3 regions of the Motilimonas thetidivivens genome follow, and region 2 is predicted to be linked to each of the others. Evidence: predicted binding sites of a transcription regulator. Region 2 holds the regulator's gene; each other region holds the start of a gene.
What was found. The regulator FNR, encoded in region 2, switches genes on or off when oxygen is low (the NO sensors DNR and NnrR bind a similar motif). The targets are predictions, from matches to a motif close to TTGATCTAGATCAA.
Positions count from the first base shown of each region.

Region 1: ACK8OT_RS00695 (L-lactate MFS transporter) is a predicted target of FNR. The motif match lies at 4,125-4,138, and genes of this name have one in related genera.
Region 3: ACK8OT_RS02390 (FeoA family protein) is a predicted target of FNR. The motif match lies at 2,473-2,486, and genes of this name have one in related genera.

Region 1 covers NZ_JBKFDK010000001.1:137,833-144,422, reverse strand. The annotation lists gene ACK8OT_RS00710 (efflux RND transporter permease subunit) at 1-2,392, shown strand, start outside; gene ACK8OT_RS00705 (DUF3429 domain-containing protein) at 2,389-2,844, opposite strand; gene bla (class A beta-lactamase) at 2,947-3,837, opposite strand; gene ACK8OT_RS00695 (L-lactate MFS transporter) at 4,282-5,526, shown strand; gene ACK8OT_RS00690 (zinc-ribbon domain containing protein) at 5,891-6,229, shown strand; gene tilS (tRNA lysidine(34) synthetase TilS) at 6,330-6,590, opposite strand, start outside.
Region 2 covers NZ_JBKFDK010000001.1:394,804-401,393, forward strand. The annotation lists gene cobB (Sir2 family NAD+-dependent deacetylase) at 1-112, shown strand, start outside; gene ACK8OT_RS01970 (DUF2189 domain-containing protein) at 290-1,096, shown strand; gene ACK8OT_RS01975 (DUF2987 domain-containing protein) at 1,071-1,745, shown strand; gene ttcA (tRNA 2-thiocytidine(32) synthetase TtcA) at 1,801-2,715, opposite strand; gene uspE (universal stress protein UspE) at 2,818-3,750, opposite strand; gene fnr (fumarate/nitrate reduction transcriptional regulator Fnr) at 3,877-4,626, opposite strand; gene ACK8OT_RS01995 (sulfite exporter TauE/SafE family protein) at 4,834-5,514, opposite strand; gene ccoS (cbb3-type cytochrome oxidase assembly protein CcoS) at 5,511-5,720, opposite strand; gene ACK8OT_RS02005 (heavy metal translocating P-type ATPase) at 5,717-6,590, opposite strand, start outside.
Region 3 covers NZ_JBKFDK010000002.1:42,563-49,152, reverse strand. The annotation lists gene ACK8OT_RS02405 (DNA polymerase II) at 1-1,438, shown strand, start outside; gene ACK8OT_RS02400 (TMEM165/GDT1 family protein) at 1,441-1,998, opposite strand; gene yciH (stress response translation initiation inhibitor YciH) at 2,029-2,349, opposite strand; gene ACK8OT_RS02390 (FeoA family protein) at 2,551-2,787, shown strand; gene feoB (Fe(2+) transporter permease subunit FeoB) at 2,784-5,087, shown strand; gene ACK8OT_RS02380 (FeoC-like transcriptional regulator) at 5,068-5,310, shown strand; gene yfcE (phosphodiesterase) at 5,396-5,947, shown strand; gene ACK8OT_RS02370 (ROK family protein) at 6,140-6,590, opposite strand, start outside.

The sequences.
Region 1 (6,590 bases), 260 kb from region 2:
GGCCACCTTAACTTTAGGAGCTGAGCTACCCAGCCAAAGTGTATGGCATGGCGTGGGTGATGGCGCACAAACTAACATCTATCCTGCGGTCACCTTGAGCATTGCCAAGCAGCCCGGCCAAAATGCGGTGGCGGTGGCAGAGCAAGTGCTAAAGCGTATGAGCCAGTTAGAAAATGTATTACTGCCAAATAATATTCACTATGAAGTTACCCGTAACTATGGCGTGACTGCGGAAAATAAATCCAACACCCTGATTGGCAAATTGATTTTTGCCACGCTCGCGGTGATTGTACTGGTTGTTATCACCATGGGCTGGCGTGAAGCCTTAGTGGTGGGTGCGGCCATTACCGTCACCTTAGCCTTAACCTTATTTGCTTCTTGGGCGTGGGGGTTTACCTTAAACCGCGTGTCTTTATTTGCCTTAATATTTTCCATCGGCATCTTGGTCGATGACGCTATAGTCGTTGTTGAAAATATTCATCGCCACATGAGCATCGAAGATAAGCCGTTACTGGCGATAATTCCACAAGCGGTAGATGAAGTGGGCGGCCCCACGATTTTAGCGACCTTTACCGTGATAGCCGCGCTGCTGCCCATGGCCTTTGTTTCAGGCCTAATGGGGCCTTATATGAGCCCGATTCCCATTAATGCCAGTTTGGGCATGTTGATTTCCTTGCTGGTGGCGTTTGTGCTTTCGCCTTGGTTGAGCGGACATTTATTACATCGCCATCAACCAAGCGCAGCAATAGACATTGATGCAAACAAAAAAGCTAACCTGACCATGCGCTTTTTTAACCGTATGATGACGCCTTTTGTTCGCCAGCAAGGAGGACGGCGCGCTCGATTTGGCCTTGCCCTTGTGATTGCACTGTTGATCTTGGGCTCACTCGCCCTGCCGCTAAGTCAGCATGTAGTGTTAAAAATGCTGCCCTTTGACAATAAATCCGAATTTCAAGTAATGGTGGATTTACCCGAGGGGGCCACCTTAGAAACAAGCCAACGCCTTGGCATGGCGCTAAGCCAATACCTGTTAACCGTACCAGAAGTCGTTAATGTGCAGCTTTATGCCGGAAACAGCGCGCCGATTAACTTTAATGGCCTAGTGCGCCACTATTATTTACGCAGCAGCCCGGCTCTCTCCGATATCCAAGTCAATTTGCTGGATAAGGAGCACCGAGAGCGCAGCAGCCATGACATAGCCCTATCGGTGCGTGAAGATTTACAACAAATCGGCCAAGCTTATGGTGCCAACATTAAAGTAGTTGAAGTGCCACCGGGGCCACCGGTTTGGTCGCCAATCGTGGCCGAGGTTTATGGCCCAAGCCAACAAGCGCGTGAACAAGCGGCAACGCAATTGTTGGCGACGTTTAAGCAAACGCCTGATTTGGTGGATATCGACATCGAGCTACCTGCCGCCCAACCCCAATGGCAGCTAGTGATAGATCGTGCTAAGGCCAGTTTGCTTGGCGTATCGGCGCAAACCATTGTCTCTACTTTAAGCACCGCCTTGGCTGGACACGATGTGTCTAGCTTGCACTTGCCAAATCAAAAACGCGCGGTGCCCATTCGTTTGCAGTTAACCGAAGCCAATAAACTTAATTTACAAGATGCCTTAACCTTACAAGTGCCCACGCAAACGGGGCAACAGGTTGCCTTAAGTGAAGTCGTCACTGTGGTTAAGGGACAAATTGAATCGACCATTATGCATAAAGACATGCAGCCCATGATCATGGTGGTGGCCGATATGGCGGGTAAGCTAGATAGCCCCTTATATGGCATGTTTGATGTCGCTGGCCAGCTAGATAAACAGGCCACGCCGCCTACGCAGCACTTTATCAGTGCGCCCGATGGCTTTGCCGGCATCAGTATTTTATGGGATGGCGAGTGGAAAATCACCTACGAGACGTTTCGTGATATGGGCATTGCTTATGCTGTGGGCATGATTTTAATTTACTTACTGGTGGTGGCGCAGTTTAAATCCTACAGCGTGCCTCTCGTTATTATGGCGCCTATTCCCTTAACCATTATTGGTGTGCTGCCCGGCCATGCTTTGTTTGGCGCACAATTTACCGCGACCTCGATGATAGGGATGATCGCCTTGGCTGGGATCATAGTGCGTAACTCTATCTTACTGGTAGATTTTATCGAGCAACAAAGAGCTAAGGGCATGCCTTTAGAGCAAGCCGTGATTGAATCGGGCGCTGTCAGGGCCAAACCCATCTTATTAACCGCGCTGGCCGCGATGATAGGCGCGCTGTTTATCTTGGATGATCCGATTTTTAACGGCTTAGCCATCAGCTTAATTTTCGGGATCTTTATCTCGTCTCTGCTGACCTTAGTCGTGATCCCGATTTTGTATTACAGCGCCTATGCCAAGCGACAAGTTGATTAAGCAACCGGAATATGAGCAACAAGCGCCAGCATAAATAAATGACACACCAAGACCACGGCCGTGATCTTGGTGCGCATTTTTTGATAATCCGCAGACAGGGTTTGCCAAACTGGCAAACGCCGTTGCAACAATAACAGCCAAACATACGCCGCAGCAAGAAAAGCTAACTGTGCCCAGCTTGGCGCGAATACCAGCAGTGGCATGGGAATGGTAACCAGCACCACCAGCCAAGCTTGGGTTAGGCTTTGTGCTTGGCCTGCCTCCCTTTGGTTATTGGCACTGGGTTGCCATAATGAGCCAGCGACAAAGCTCACTATGCTAATGCTGTACAAAATAAAAGCTTGCAGTAGCCACTGCATTTCCGCAATAAAATACCCCCCTGTAAACACAAGAAAAGGCACTAAGCCAAGATAACCTAAGGTAATGTGATGTGACGGGGATGTTGTTGGCATGGGTGCGGCCTTACTTTCAGTTTGCAAAATCAGATTGAAAGTAAACGAGTCGGCAAGACGAAACGATCATCGCCTTGCCATTGGCACATCGTGGTTTGGCCTTTAATTAAGCGGCGTCACTAAGGTTTCAGGGTATTTAAATAACAAGCTGGCCAACTCGGCGATCACCTTGTTGCGATCGGCTAAGCTAAGCTCGCTGTTGGTTAAATAAATACTAACAAAGGTAGGGGGTTGTTCGCCTTGCCACAATAACGCCGTGATGCCTCGCGAGCCATAACTGCCAGCGCCAGTGCGATCGGCAATTTGCCAATTGGGTGGCAATACCGAGCGGATAAGATCATCAGATACGGTGTTATCCATCATCCATTGCTTTAACTGCGCTTTGGCTTGATCGCTAATGTGTGGGCCGGTGAAAATTTGATTTAGGGTATGAACCATGGCCACGGGCGTCGTGGTATCACGCTCACCATCAGGCAAGGCATCATTAATTTCTGGCTCTATACTGACCAATTTAGTGGTCATATCGCCCATTAAGCGAATAAAGCGCATCACCGAAGGCTGTCCACCTAAGTGAGCTAACACTAAATTTACCGCGGTATTATCACTGGTCAGCATGGTGGCTTCACAGGCTTGCATTACCGTCATGCTGCGGCCAATGTTTTTCTCCGTGACTGGCGACCATGGCACTAGCATATCCGCTTGAATAAGCGTACTTGCTTTGCCATCTAAACCACCGCTTTCAACTTGCCCCAGCATTCTAGCGCACACCAGTGTTTTAAAAGTACTGCTAATCGGAAAACGTTCATCACCGCGATATTGCCAAAGTCGACCAATTTCAGGCTGAAAGGTCGCCATACCAATGCGCGCATTGACACGTTTTTCAATGGCTTTAATCTCTTGATTCAAATTATCTTGGGACGCAACCGCTTGACCACAAAATGCCCCCATCAACAACACACCTAACATCAAGCGGGTTTTCATTCTTTTTTTCATAACAACTACCTTCTTCGACAAGAGCGCCATTTTCGCTGGCTATGCCAGCGGTCGCAACAGTGCACTGACGCCGATAACCATTATCGTTAACTCGCTAACATAAATAGCCCTATTGAAAACGCCCCTGCGACCAGCCTGAAATCACCACCATAAAAATAAACCCAATTAAATCAAACAACAAAGAAAATACCGAGCATTAACCAATACAAAACCCGAAATTAACAAATAATCAAGAATAAGTGACTTTGTAACCTAAATATAATGTTTTTTTATACTACCCACGCCGATTGATAAGAATCAAAAATCCAGCCGACTTACAAAGTTACATTCCAACCCAAAGGAGTAAACAACGTCCCGATGCTCTCGCAAACAACACGGCGACGGGACGAATCGATTACAACAAACAAGAACAAACGCTATTTTTATCTATAAAGGGAACTTATCATGAAAAACCGTTGGCTTATTGCCGCATCGGCTGTGGGGATCCACGGCTCGATCGGCTCAGTTTACGCATGGAGCGTATTTAACCTACCACTTGAACAAACCTTTGGCTGGGACAAATCTGCAGTGGCCGGCACCTTTAGCTTAGCCATCTTTTTCCTTGGTTTATCCGCTGCCATTATGGGCCACTTTGTTGAGCGCCATGGACCACGCAAAGCCGGCTTAATCGCCGCGACTTTTTGGGGGGCAGGCTTATTAGTCGCAGGATTGGGCACCTCACTCGAAAGTATCTACCTGCTTTGGTTAGGCTATGGTGTTTTAGGCGGCATAGGCTTGGGTGTGGGTTACATTACGCCAGTATCCACTTTAGTTAAATGGTTCCCAGATCGTCGCGGTTTTGCCACCGGCCTTGCTATCATGGGCTTTGGTTTTGGTGCCATGATCGGCGGCCCCGTGTTTGGTTACTTAATGGAAAATTTCTCTATCCCCGCCACTTTTTATACTGCGGGTATCGCTTACATGGTGATCATGTATCTCTCTGCTTTATACCTCGAGCGCCCACCTGAAGGTTGGATGCCTGACAACATGAAAGCAGCAGTTGCAGCTGGCAGCAAAAAAGTCACCCAAGACTTAAGCCAACAAACGGCCAATGAGGCAGTTAAAACGGCGCCTTTCTATTGGCTATGGGTGATGATGTTTATCAACATTGCTTGTGGCATTGGCGTGATCTACTCAGCTTCTCCACTGGCACAAGAAACCATTGGCTTAACACCAACAGAAGCGGCTGCCGTGGTAGGTTTAATGGCGGTGTTTAACGGTATTGGCCGCCTTGCTTGGGCAACCTTCTCAGACACGCTAGGTAGACCAAACACCTACATTGCCTTTTTTGTGCTGCAAATTGCCTTGTTCTTGATGCTGCCTAACATCACCAGTGTGATCTTATTCCAAGTGGTGTTATTTACCATCATGACTTGTTACGGCGGCGGCTTTGCTACCCTACCCGCATTTATCGGCGACTTGTTTGGTACCAAACAACTGGGCGCAATCCACGGCTACATCCTTACCGCATGGGCATTTGCAGGCCTAGTGGGCCCACAAATCGCAGCTTACCTACGCTCGGTAACCGGCAGCTATGAACTAACCCTGTATATCTTTAGCGGCGCGTTTATTGTAGCCTTGGCAGTGTCGGTATTAATGAAATCTTACATCACTAAAACCCGCGCTAGCATGGTGGCAGCTAACGCCTAAATGCTTCATTTACATCGTCTTAACGGCTCTGATATCAGAGCCGTTTTGTTATCACGCTCCCTCTCATAACCCAAACAAAGTGCCTGTTCAATTTCTTTACTAAAAAAGACGGGCTTCATATGACAAACTTTCTATTCAAGAGAGCACCGCGCCATAGAGAGTTCCCACTAAAGTGCTTCGCAGCATTATTTGATGCCGCCCTGTCGGAAGTGAGTAAAATGGCTAACGATTTAAGAATGACTCCCCATGCTTGGCATTATTCGTTTAGATTTAGTATTGTTTTCACGGCGTTCATATTGAATGCAGTATTTGCAAGGCTCACACCTTAATGCCGTGTTATGGATAAGTGCAAGCAGAGGCGCTCTTGAGCAATAAAAAAAGATTGAAAAAACTCGAAAACAGGTTGCTAGTTGATAAAGATAAATGGGGCGTTAACGATAATACATACTCTTCTCCACCCGAGTTTTATTATGACATTGAATATAAATGTTCAGAGTGTGGTAAGACTGACATTTGGACAGCTTCGCAACAAAAACGCTGGTATGAAGAGTTGGGTAAAACTATTAATGCTGTTGCCAAGCGCTGTAGAGTGTGTAGAGCACATATACAAGCAATCAAAGAAGAGCAGAAACGGCATATGGAAGCGTTGGCAAATAAACCAAAACATCCAAATGAAAAGTTCTTCAAAACACATAAAAGATAAGCATCGACTTCGCAGCCGCCCCCCTACATTCGGTTGTGGGACAACGCTAGGCTAATCCCCTGAGCCTCGCTAATTTATATATCTTCTTTTAAGAACATGATCAGAACCAATCAAGTTGCAATCCGACTTCATCCTCTTGAGCTGACCAAGCTTGGCAGATAAACAAGTTGCCAACGGCAACCACTTCCTCCCCAGCAAATAAAATCGGAAGCTGAGATCGCTGCCAAGGTGGCACTTGGTATTCTTGCAACAGTTTTTTATAACTGCGTGAACCATTTCTACCTGCGGGGGTCAATTTATGGCTGCCTGTAAGGTGATAGCGTATCTGTAATGGCTCACTGGGCTTTTTGATGCGCACTCC
Region 2 (6,590 bases):
AAACCTTGAGCCAAGTGAGATTAGCAATCAATTTGCAGAAGTGAGGCAAGGCTCGGCAGGATTATTAGTGCCGGAGCTGATCGAGCAACTCCTGTCGCCCATCAAGGCATAATTTTTACGACTTTAGCGCTGAAATAAAGAAGTGACTCGATTGGAGGTCCTAAATTTCATCCGATTGCGTGGTCAGCAAATTAATTCACTAAATAACGCTATATTGGGTGTAAATGTCTTTCACATCTAGGGACGAACCTCTTAAAATGCACACTCATGCAAATAAAGTGGTTTGGTAATGAACGAGCAAGAACAAAAAACTCAGTTACAGATTGGTGGCAACCTCAAGCAGTCCCTAGAGCAAGGTTTTAGGCTTGATCTCGCCAATATTTTCTCTGAAGCATTTAAAATCACCCTAAAAAACCTCGCTACCTTAATGCTGGCGTGTTTAGCTTCGTTAGGGTTTATGATGTTGGTAGCGAGCGTATTGGTACATGGTGGCGAGCTATTAGGCTACATCAAAGAGGTGGTTGATGAACAAGGTAACCCTGTCATCATCACCAAGGAAATGATAGCGATAGGTTTAATGATGTCGGTATTTGTCATTCCTTCCATCATAGCTGGCTTTATCATGATGAGTTTAAATCATGTGGTTGGTTTGAAGACTAAACCATTAATGGTTTTTAACTTCTTCAAATTTTTTGGTCCGCTTGCTATCGCTTTTGCAGTGCCAAACCTACTTTCAATGGCATTTATGAATTTGGGCTTAGGTGTGTTTGCTTATTTGCCGACTATCTATATTAGCGCCATTTTTTCACTCGTTATCCCGTTGATGCTAGAGCGAAAAATGACCGTTTTCCAAGCGATACCTATGTCTATTCGCGTGGTACATAAAGGGCTAATTTCCCTATTTATTATTCATGCTCTGATTAACTTATTTATGCTATTCGGTATGGTCACTGTGGTCGGTTTAGCATTTGTCATCCCATTTGTTTTCACCTTGCAAGCGGTAATTTACCGAGAAGTCTGTGGCATCAGACTCAGTGTTGAAATCAATGGCGACGGCTCAAATCAAGACAATGATAAAGGTGAGTTCAGTGCATAAATTATTATTTTTATTAATTTTATTATATGCTCCTTGGGCAAGTGCCATTGAGACAAAATTTTCCTATAGTGATTTTTATAAACGATTAGCGGTAGTAAAAAAGGAAGGTTTGACTAGGGTGACACCAGCATTTTATTTGTTGGATCAAAATGCTCAGCAGCCATGTCAACTCGCTAAGGCTGTGCTGGAAACAGCAAACCGCCAAGTCGCAATCACACAAACCCCCTCGGGTGAACTTCTTGTACCTTACGATGTAAAGCTAAAACAAGAAAAGGCGGAACTCGTGTTAGTGTTTGCACATGAACAAACAGATTGCGCTATGTCGTTACAAACCAAGCTGTTGGTGCCAATTAGTGGTATTCAAGATGTCGATGGTTTGAGTAAAATCGCCGATGAATTAGAAAAGCTGATGTTAGGTCAAGCTGGCTTTTGGGGTAAGTTATTTTTACCTGACTTTAATGGTATTAGTCTCACCTTGGCTGGTGATTTCGCAACTGATCAACAGGCTGTTTTCAGTATTGCTAATACCGACTTTGCAGTAGAGCAGGGACATGTTTACTTATCAAAGCAATGGTTAGCGGAGCATCAAGGTAAAGCGGTGCAACTGGCTGATTCGGTAATCGATATAAAGCCTTGGTTGGTGCAATAATTCACTTTTTGACTGATGGCACTTGCCATCAGTCATGTTAGCTTAAGCTTAAAAATCAAGTGAGCTCTATAATTTGCAGCTCTGGCTCATCAGCCATTTGTTGCCCAGATGAAGTGGACGGAAAGTCTGGTTTGTCAAAGGCAATGTCTCCGCCATCAATCACACCGCTGTGTTGATCCACTGATTTAAAATCAAATAGTTCATGATCCATCAAATGTGAAGGCACAACATTTTGGATGCTGCGGAACATGCTTTCAATTCGGCCTGGATAGCGTTTTTCCCAACCTTGCAGCATTTCTTTGATCATTTTGCGTTGTAAGTTTTCTTGGCTGCCACACAGGTTACAAGGAATGATCGGGAATTCTTTTATCTGGGCGTATTTCTCCAGATCAGCTTCCTTACAATAAGCAAGAGGGCGAATAACCACGTGTTTACCATCATCACTGACTAGTTTAGGTGGCATAGACTTTAGTTTTCCGCCATGAAACATATTTAGCAATAAGGTCTCGAGAATATCATCACGATGGTGGCCTAAAGCAATTTTTGTTGCGCCAAGACGTGTCGCCGTTGAATACAAAATACCACGGCGCAGACGAGAGCATAGTGAACAGGTTGTTTTTCCTGCTGGGATCTTGTCCATCACTATGGAGTAGGTATCTTCTTCGACAATTTCAAAGTCCACGCCAATTTGGGTTAAGTATTGGGGTAAAACATGCTCGGGGAAGCCAGGCTGTTTTTGGTCAAGGTTAACCGCAACAATATCAAACTGGATAGGTGCATGGGCTTTCAAGTGCATCAGAATATCAAGTAGGGCATAACTGTCTTTACCGCCACTTAAGCAAACCATTACCTTGTCGCCTTCTTCAATCATATTAAAGTCGGCAATGGCTTTACCTGTTTCACGACGTAAACGTTTATGCAATTTATTCTGGTTGTATTGTGCTTTGGCCTCAGCCGTCGGTGTACCCATAGTTCTATCCACAGCAAAAAAAGTCTGCGTATTATAGCGTCAAGAATGTTCCAAGCAAGTAAGGCGGTGGGAGTGCGGCCAATTGCTTGGCCGCAATAATGCTTATTGTTGTAAGGGAGAAATGTAATCTATCGGTTTCAATGCAAGTAGGTCGCAATCCAGACTGTCAATCAAATGCTCGGCGGTATTGCCGATGAGTGCAGCGCTGATACCGGTTCGACCAACCGTACCAAGCACAACCAGCTCTGCATCAAGCTCTTTTGCGACTTGTGGTATTACGTCTTCCGCTAAGCCTTCAACCACGTGCTGCCGCTCTGCTGGAATCCCATGCTTGTTGCCATGTTCGGTAAGCATATCGACATGGCGTTTTTGTACTGCATCACTGTATTCAATAGGGTTAAAGTCGGGAAGCTCTAAGGCAATATTCACTGGTGTACTGGGGAAGGCATTGATCAAACTGACATTAGCATTGATCATTTTAGCCATGTCGAGGGCTTCATGGGTGATCTTATCGTTTAACGCCATGTGTTCATCATCTTCGGCTGTCGCATGAATAGCAGCCAAAATAGTGCCGTTTTCAGGCCAATCATGATTTTTAACCAACAACAATGGCTCCGGACATTTACGTAATAAATGCCAATCGGTGGGAGTGAAAATAACGGATTGAAGCTTAGGATGATGATGGGTGCCTTTGACGACGAGATCATGGCCAAAGTCTAAGGTTTCTTGAATAATGCTCTCAAATGGACGGTTATGCCAGAGCACTTTGGTATCAATAAACAAACCTTGGCTTCGATATGGGGCAGCCAGCTCTTCAAGCCATGCCGTCTGTTGTTGTATCACGCTGGCGCGCATTGCTTCACGCTCTTCAAGCGAAAGCATGGTGGTCATTTCAAAAGAAAAGTCATAGACAGAAAGAAACAGCTTTAATTTGGCATGCTCTTCGCGTTGACATATGTAGGCGGCGCGAGAAAGGGCCGTTTGTTCTTCTTTGGTAGGATCAATGACGACTAAGATGTTGCGATATTTAACCATACACCCCTCCGGGTTACTGATAATATTCCACGTTCCTAGTCTTAATTTAGCTCAAAATGATGTGATATTGCGCGATGGTGATCAATTATTTTATTTTTCAATTGATTAATTCCACCGCGCTGGTAGTTATTCGGCTTTAGTCGCGCCAGCAACTTCAGCTAATTGTTGATGATCGATAATGGTAATGTATTTACCTTTAACGGCGATCATTTCACTTTTTTGGAACCGACCGAGTAAACGACTGATGGTTTCTACGGTAAGGCCTAAGTAGTTACCGATATCGCCTCGAGTCATCGACAAACGAAACTCACGAGGTGAGAATCCACGTTCAGAGAAGCGTTGTGACAGGCTATAAATAAAGGCGCCTAAACGTTCTTCCGCATTTTTCTTAGACAATAATAAAATCATTTCTTGGTCGCCAACGATCTCATTACTCATCATGCGCATGATTTGCTGACGCAGCTTAGGCATCTTGCCCGATAAATCATCCAAGGTATCGTATGGGATTTCACAAATCATCGAGGTTTCGAGGGCCTGCGCGAAACTTGGATGACGGCCGGTGTTGATGGCATCAAAACCAACAAGATCGCCAGCTAGATGAAAACCGGTAATTTGTTCGTCGCCCTGTTCGGTAATGGTATAGGACTTAACGGTACCAGAACGAATGGCATACAATGCTCGCATATCTTCGCCAGCTTTATACAGCTCTTCACCCTTTTGAATTGGCTTTTTTCGCTCTATGATGTTGTCGAGCTGATCAAGCTCAGTTTCATTAAGGCTAACAGGAATACAAAGTTGGCTGATACTGCAATCTTGACAGTGTATTTCACAGCCACCTGACTGGATGCGTCTGGTATTTTTATTCTCGGACTTCATACTTACCCGAAATCTCCACTTGATATATATCAATATTGTAACATTTATTGCCTGAGTTTAAATAGCAGAATAACCGCAGAAGGTGAATTGAAAGCCAAAAAGTGATAACGCCTTAAAAATGCGAAAATAAACTTGCTTTAGCAATGAAATTAAGTCGAGTCAGAGTGAGAAAGGCTAGTTATATGTCTATTAAAAATAGATTTATAATTAATAAATCAGTTGTTTAATTGCGATGTAGCCAGTGTGAATGGCATAGAGTGCCAATAATGCACTGCCGCTATATCTAAACCAGTTAGATTGGATGACTCGCCCAATTGAATGGCTGAGTAAACCAATGGTGGCCATGGCGGGCAGGGTGCCTAAGGCAAATCCAGCCATGATTAACCCCCCATTTACGGCACTGCCGCTCACTGCAGCCCAAGAAAGGCTTGAATAGACCAAACCACACGGTAGCCAGCCCCATACCATGCCAAGAGGTAAAGCATAAAACGGATGCTTGAGGGGTAAAAAAAACTGCGCGATGGGCTGGATCCTGCGCCAAATATGTTGACCCGCTTTTTCGATGCTTTGCAAACCCAACCACAGGCGACTGATATATAGGGCTAATAGCAACATCATGATAGCGGCCAGCAAGCGAAGTAAGATGAGTGCTTGTTTTACATCAAATAGCTGACTGAGTGCCGCTGCTCCCCCTGCAATCAAAGCTCCAGCGAAAACATAGCTCAAGCAACGTCCTAGATTATAGAGCAGCAAGGTTAGCCACTGTTGAGACTTGCCGGCCTTGGGGTCGACAGAGAAGGTCATGGCACTGGCAACGCCACCGCACATACCTAAGCAATGACCTGCGCCTAGTAGACCAATGAAGAAAGCAGCATAGAAATCCGTCATTTGGGCGTATTAGGCTTATCGCAATGAACTTCTGATGCTGAGTTGGCTTGATTGCGAGCCTGCGAGTCATCTTCATCAAACAATATGTTAACGCCTTCGCGATCTAAATCTTCAAATTGATCGGAGCGTACTGCCCAAAAAAACAGACCAATCGCTATGGCTACAAACAAGATAGCGATAGGTATTAGCATGAAAATTATGCTCATTTCTTTAACAACCTCAATGAGTTGGTTACTACCACAACCGAGCTTAATGACATCCCCAGTGCGGCCATATAGGGAGGCACATGACCGGTGGCAGCCAAGGGTAGAATAAACAAATTATAACCCAAGGAAATGGCTAAGTTTTGCCTAATTACATCGCGTGTCTGTCTAGCAAGATGACGCGCCTTCGCCAATTTGCGTAACGAATCACCAATCAAAATCACGTCGGCTGAGTTCTTTGCCACATCGGTGCCGCTGCCGATGGCGACCGACACATGAGCTTGAGATAAAACGGGTGCATCGTTAATACCGTCACCGACCATTAAGGTAATACTACCTTCATGCTGGAATTGTTGCACCGCTTCGCGCTTTTGCTCAGGTGTAACGCCAGAAATTACGGTTTTGATGCCTAATTGGTCAGCAACGATTTGCGCTTGAGCCGAGCCATCCCCGGTCAACATTGCGGTATTAACCCCTTGTTGTTTAAAGTGGCTAAATGTTGCTTTGGCATCTTCCCGTAGTTCATCGGTGAGTTCAAACGCAGCCACCAATTCGTCATTGATAGTCATGACAATCAAGAGTAAGCGCGATTCAACTGGCACAGAAACGCCGCAATAGTCAGGATTACCTAACCGTACAGTTTGCCCTTGGAATTGGCCATATAAGCCTTCTCCAGGAACATTAGTGACCTGATCGACCTTAATATTTGCTTGCTTGTAGGGCGCAAATGCGCGGCTAATGGGATGTTCAGAGTGTTGCTCTAATGCGGCTGCCAGTGCGAGGGACTGAGCTTTATTTTGTGCTGAAAAAACATGAGTATTAGCGACCGAAAATTTGCCCTGAGTTAAGGTTCCTGTTTTATCAAACACAAAC
Region 3 (6,590 bases), on a different contig from region 2:
AGAGCTTGATGTTAGTGTAGATAAACTCAGCCAGATTAATTATCAATTCCAACACGATAAAATCGCCCTAGCGCAATATAACTTACAAGATTGTCGATTGGTTTGGCGTTTATTTGAGCAATGCCAATTATTGCCCTTTTTACAACAACGTAGCCGTTTAACAGGATTAGAGTTAGGGCGTGCAGGTGGCTCGGTGGCCGCCTTTACGCACTTGTATTTACCTAAGGTGCACCGAGCCGGTTATGTTGCGCCCAATTTGCCACCTCATGGTGGTCTAGCCAGCCCCGGTGGGTATGTGATGGACAGTCAGCCGGGCTTATACAAACACGTGTTAGTACTGGATTATAAAAGCTTGTATCCCTCGATTATTCGCACCTTTAAAATAGATCCAGTGGGGATGATCGAAGGGTTAAAGCAGCCAGAGCAAGCGATTGAGGGCTTTGTCGGCGCTTATTTTTCTCGCGACAACCATTTTTTACCCGATATTATTAGCCATTTATGGCTAGCGCGCGATCAAGCTAAAGCTGAGCAAGATAGTGCGGCATCGCAAGCCATTAAAATCATTATGAACTCATTTTATGGCGTACTCGGCTCTGGTGGGTGTCGTTTTTACGATCCGCGTCTTGCTAGCTCGATTACCCTGCGGGGTCATCAAATAATGAAACAAACCCAGCAGTGGATAGAGCAACAGGGTTGGCAAGTGATCTATGGCGATACCGATTCAACTTTTGTTTGGTTAGGCAATGAGCTTAAAGTTGGCCAAGATCCAGACAAAATAGGTAAAACCTTAGCTACCGAGATTAATCAGGCATGGCAGCAAAAATTGGCTAAAGAGTTTGGCTTAGATTGTTTTCTAGAGATGGAATACGAGACCCATTACAGCCAGTTTTTTATGCCAACCATCAGGGGCACGGAAAAAGGCAGTAAAAAACGCTATGCGGGGTTAATCGACGATGGAAGCACGCAAAAGTTGGTGTTTAAGGGGCTAGAAACGGTGCGCTCCGATTGGACCGAATTAGCCCGTTTATTTCAAACTCGCTTGTATGAAATGGTGTTTGCCGAACAAGATCCCAGTGACTACATTCGCCAACTGGTGCTGCAAACGCGTCGCGGGGATTTTGACCAACAGCTGGTGTATCGCAAGCGCTTAGGTCAGCCCATTAAAGCCTATGTGAAAAACATACCGCCCCATGCGCGCGCTGCAATCAATGCCGACTTAGAGAATGAAAGGCAAGGTAAGCCATTACAATATCAATACAAAGGGGTGGTCAGATATGTGCAGACCTTAGTTGGCCCACAAGCTATCGAGTATTTAACCAGTACACCCGATTACGATCATTACATAGAGAAACAACTGCAGCCCATTGCCGATGCGATATTACCGGCCATAGGGCTGAGTTTTGCGGCCATTGCTGATGATCAACTAGGCCTGTTTTAGGACTAATTCCAAATTAAGGTCGCGGCGCCAATCGCAGCGAATAGAATACAGGTGATGATGCGGATCCACTTTAACGGTAGGCGCTCAGCACTAAATTGGCCGGCATAAACAACAGGTACGTTGGCCAGTAACATGCCGATGGTTGTTCCCACGACTACCATCAATAAATCATCGTATTTTGCGGCCAGTAATACCGTTGCCACTTGGGTTTTGTCACCAATTTCAGCGATGAAAAACAGCACTAAACTAGCGACAAAAGGACCGTATTGATAAAGCCGGTTGTTTTCATCATCCGCTTTGTCTGGGATTAAGATCCAGATGGCAACGGCAATAAACGACAAACCCACAATCCAATTAAGCACTTGAGCCGATACTAGACCTGCGGCCCAGTCACCAATCCAAGCGGCCGCAGCGTGATTGGCAATGGTGGCGACAAAAATACCCAAAATAATCGGTAATGGCCGCTTGAACCGAGTGGCAAGCAAAAAGGCTAATAGCTGGGTTTTATCACCGATTTCGGCTATCGCCACGGCAACGGTTGAAGTTAAGAGAGCTTCCAAAGTCAATATTTCCAAGTTGTTTAGTAAGAGTTAGCCGCCAGCCAATTTAACGGTATAGCCTTTTTGTTCTAAAAATGCCTTGGCGAGTTCTCGTTGATCGCCTTGCATTTCAATTACATAGTCTTTTACTGTGCCGCCAGTGCCGCTGCGTTTTTTCAGTGCCTTAGCTAATTCTTTTAGCTCTTTTTCCGGTAATCCTAGGCCGCTGATACAGGTTGCACCTTTGCCTTTGCGCCCTTTTGTTTCACGACGGATCCTTACAATGCCATCGGTTTCAGGGATCTGTTCACTGGGGCCACTGTCTTTAATACGGCCCGTTTCTGTCGAATAAACTAATTTACTGTCACTCATGACTCGCCTCTGAGATAGCGCTGAAAGGGGGGCTATTCTAACGCAAACAACAAGAGAAATAGAAATAAACCCGGTTGTTAATTTTTGTCAGCAGCACTAAAAAACTTATCGATTCGATCAAACTTGATCTACAGCAAAAATGGCGAGGGGCTAATCGGTAGAATACCAATAATGAAAACAATTCGTATTTAAGGTTGAGGCGTGGCAATAAAGCTTTCTGAATTGGCAATGGGTCAATATGCAAAAATCATCAGTTATCAAGATATCAGTCCCGGACATCGTAAAAAGTTACTCGCCATGGGACTGTTGCCACAAACCTTAGTTCAATATGTGCGCAGTGCACCTTTTGGCGATCCCATGCAAATTAAAGCCAGCAACATCAATATTGCGTTACGTAAAGCGTTAGCCGAAAAAATTTTGGTTGAGGTCAGCCAATGAGCCAAGCATTAAAGATCATCACAGTTGGCAATCCAAATTGCGGTAAAACCACCTTATTTAATGGTTTAACGGGCGCGAGGCAGCAAGTTGGTAACTGGAGCGGAGTGACCGTTGATAAAAAGGTCGGCGAATTTAGTCTAGGTGAACAGCAATATCAACTGACTGATTTACCTGGTATTTACAGTTTTGATGACGCTGGTGATAGCAGCTCTGTCGATGAACAAATCGCTTTTAATTATGTGCTGAGCCAGCAACCTGACTTAATCATTAATGTCTTGGATGCCAGTGCCATCGAGCGTAGCTTGTATTTAACCTTGCAGCTCAGAGAGCTAGGTTTTCCGGTGCTTGTGGTCGTGAATAAAATGGACAGTGCCGAGCAACAACATTTACGTTTTGACTTGGCTAAGTTGAGTGCGGCGCTGGGGTGTCCTGTTTATGGTTTAAGTGCCCATGACAACAAGCAAGTAAAGCAGTTTAAGCAAGCCTTGCCTGAGCTGATGGCTAAGCTAAGTGTCACGCCATTTGCTTTAGATTACGGTGCTGATTTTAGTGCCCAGTTAGCAACACTTAGTCGGTTATCAGACAAAATAAGTTCGACCTGTACGGCCCGAGGAATCGCCATTAAGTTAGTTGAGGGCGACCCGAAAGTGTTACAACACCTCAATGCTGATGAGCAAAAACAGGTTGCTAATGCCAGAGCTCAATTAGACATTGCGCATGATGTTGATTTACATCTGGCTGATGCAAGATATTCATTGATATACCAAATCGTACAACAAAGCGTCAGTCATCAAGGTAAATTGTCACTGAGTTTATCGGATAAAATAGATAATGTGGTGCTGAACAAGTGGCTTGGTGTCCCTGTGTTTCTCGCGGTGATGTATTTGCTATTTATGTTCAGTATTAACATCGGCAGTAGCTTTATCGACTTCTTTGATATCAGCTTTGGCGCGATTTTTGTCGATGGAGCAGGGCATTTACTCGAGCAAATGGGCGCGCCGATATGGCTGGTGGCGATTTTAGCTAAGGGTATTGGCTCTGGTATTCAAACGGTTGCTACCTTTATTCCGGTCATTGCCTGTTTGTATCTGTTTTTATCTTTGCTAGAAAGCTCGGGTTATCTTGCTCGAGCCGCTTTTGTGATAGATAAGTTAATGCAAAAGATGGGCTTACCGGGTAAAGCTTTTGTGCCTATGATCGTCGGGTTTGGTTGTACTGTGCCTGCGGTAATGGCTGCGCGCACGTTAGACCAAGAGCGCGAGCGTCTGCTGACCAGTATTATGTCTCCGTTTATGTCTTGTGGGGCAAGGTTACCTGTGTATGCATTGTTTGCGGCGGCATTTTTCCCTGAGAATGGTCAGAATTTGGTATTTGTCTTGTATCTTACGGGAATTTTGGTGGCGGTGTTTACCGGTTTGGTACTCAGTCGCACCTTGCTGCCGGGCAAAAGTGAGAATACCATTTTAGAGTTGCCCGATTACGAGATCCCTAAAGCACGTAACATTGCGCTAAAGACATGGCATAAATTAAAGAATTTTGTTTTAGGCGCCGGTAAAACCATCGTAGTTGTGGTCGCTCTACTGAGCTTTTTGAATTCTTTGGGCACGGATGGCAGTTTTGGTAACGAAGACAGTGAACATTCTGTGTTAAGTGCTGCAGCGCAGTTTGTTACTCCCGTATTTGCTCCTATGGGGATAAGCCAAGACAATTGGCCAGCAACGGTTGGGGTCATCACTGGGGTGTTTGCTAAAGAGGCCGTGGTGGGCACATTAAACAGCTTATATTCAACACCTGAGGCTGAAGAAGAGGCTCAATTTAATTTAGTTGACCAGTTAGTTGAAGCGCTTAACACCATCCCCGAAAACTTAGTGAATGTAAGCTTTAGCGATCCTATGGGGCTAGATGTCGGGGATTTATCCGATACCGCTGCCGTGGCGGATGAACAGCAAGTGAACATAAGCGTGTTTAGTGATATGCGCCAGCGCTTTGATGGTCAAGCAGGTGCCTTTGCCTATCTGTTGTTTATCTTACTTTACATACCTTGCGCTGCCGCAATGGGCGCTTTAGTACGTGAAGTGGGACAGAAATGGGCGTTATTTACCGCCTGCTGGACGACGGCTATTGCTTACATGAGTGCGGTATTGGTTTATCAGCTAGCCCGTTTTGATGTCCATCCGGGTAGCTCTTCGGCTTGGTTAGTTGCCATTGTCGTGATCGCTTTGGTGGCGGTACAGTTACTTAAACAAAAAGGCAATTTAGTGAAAGTGCCGGTGGTGATAAATGATCCTGCAAAAGCTTAAGCAAGATATTCAGCGTGCTGGTCGGGTTAGTCAAAAGCAACTCTGTCAGCGCTATCGAATTTCGCCACACGGCGTGGATGCCATGCTCAATATTTTAATTAAGCGTGGCCATGTGCATAAATCTATGTCGATACAGGCAGCCAAATCTTGCTGTGGCCGTGAGAATGAGGTTTGGTACAGCTGGCATGATATAGCGCAAATCCCGACTACCGAAATTAGCTAAGATACTCATATCTAAGCATCTTGAAGATGCTTGAGCGTGTCTCATTACCCCGCAAATCTGCGGGGTAGGTTATTTTTGGAGCAACATGAAATTATTTGTTATTACCGATATTCACGGCTCTTTATCTTCATTAAACCTTGCCCTGCAAGCATTCCATCAAGAGCAGGCTGACTATATTGTATTACTTGGGGATATTTTAAATCACGGGCCTCGCAACCCGCTTCCAAACGGTTATGAGCCAGCCATGGTGGCGGCGAAACTCAATGAATATGCAAAGAAAATTATTGCGGTTCGCGGTAATTGTGACAGTGAAGTGGATCAAGGCTTATTGCATTTTCCACTTGATGCCAGTTACAACCAGCTTTTAGTAGGCAACAGGCGAGTATTTATCACTCATGGCCACATCTACCACCCACTAAATTTGCCGCCCTTAGAGCGTGGTGACGTATTTTGTTATGGCCACACGCATATTGCCATGGCCGAAAAGCAACACAATCTGGTGATGTTTAACCCCGGTTCAATTACCCTACCAAGAGGTGAAAACAATCCCCCAAGTTATGGTTTGATTGAGCCAGAAGGTGTGTCGGTGAAGCGTCTTAGTGATAGTAAGCTTATCTTGTTTCAAGATTTAGCCTGAACATGAGGTTGTGCTGATTTGATTGAGGCTCAAGAGGCGTGTCGGTGAAGCGTCTTAGTGATAGTAAGCTTATCTTGTTTCAAGATTTAGCCTGAACATGAGGTTGTGCTGATTTGATTGAGGCTCAAGAGGTGTGTCGGTGAAGCGTCTTAGTGATAGTAAGCTTATCTTGTTTCAAGACTTAGCCTGAGCTTAACGCTGGGCGGTGCTGGTTTCCATGATCAGTTGCAGCAAAGAGCCGTCTAGTAGAGCGCGTTTAACTAACGCAAAGCCACCCATGGTAGGCTGTTTTTGAAATTGCGCTGCGATAATCGGCAGGTTGGCATGAAAACTCGGCAGCGATTGATGCTCAACACATTGTTTTATAGCTGGAAGCAAGACTTGCTCGGCGGCCATGATTTCACCGGCAATTAAGATTTTTTCAGGGTTGAACAAGTTGACCATAATGGCAATGGCTTGGCCTAGGTATTTACCGACATTGCTGAGCACAGAGATAGCCAGTGCATCGCCCTTGTTGGCGGCTTGGCAAATACTATTTATGTCTACTTCTTGATCGCTTAAGCAGCTGGCTCTGCCTTCACTTAGGTAGTGTTTCACTTGATCTATGATGGCTTCATTGGAGACAACGGTTTCCAAGCAGCCA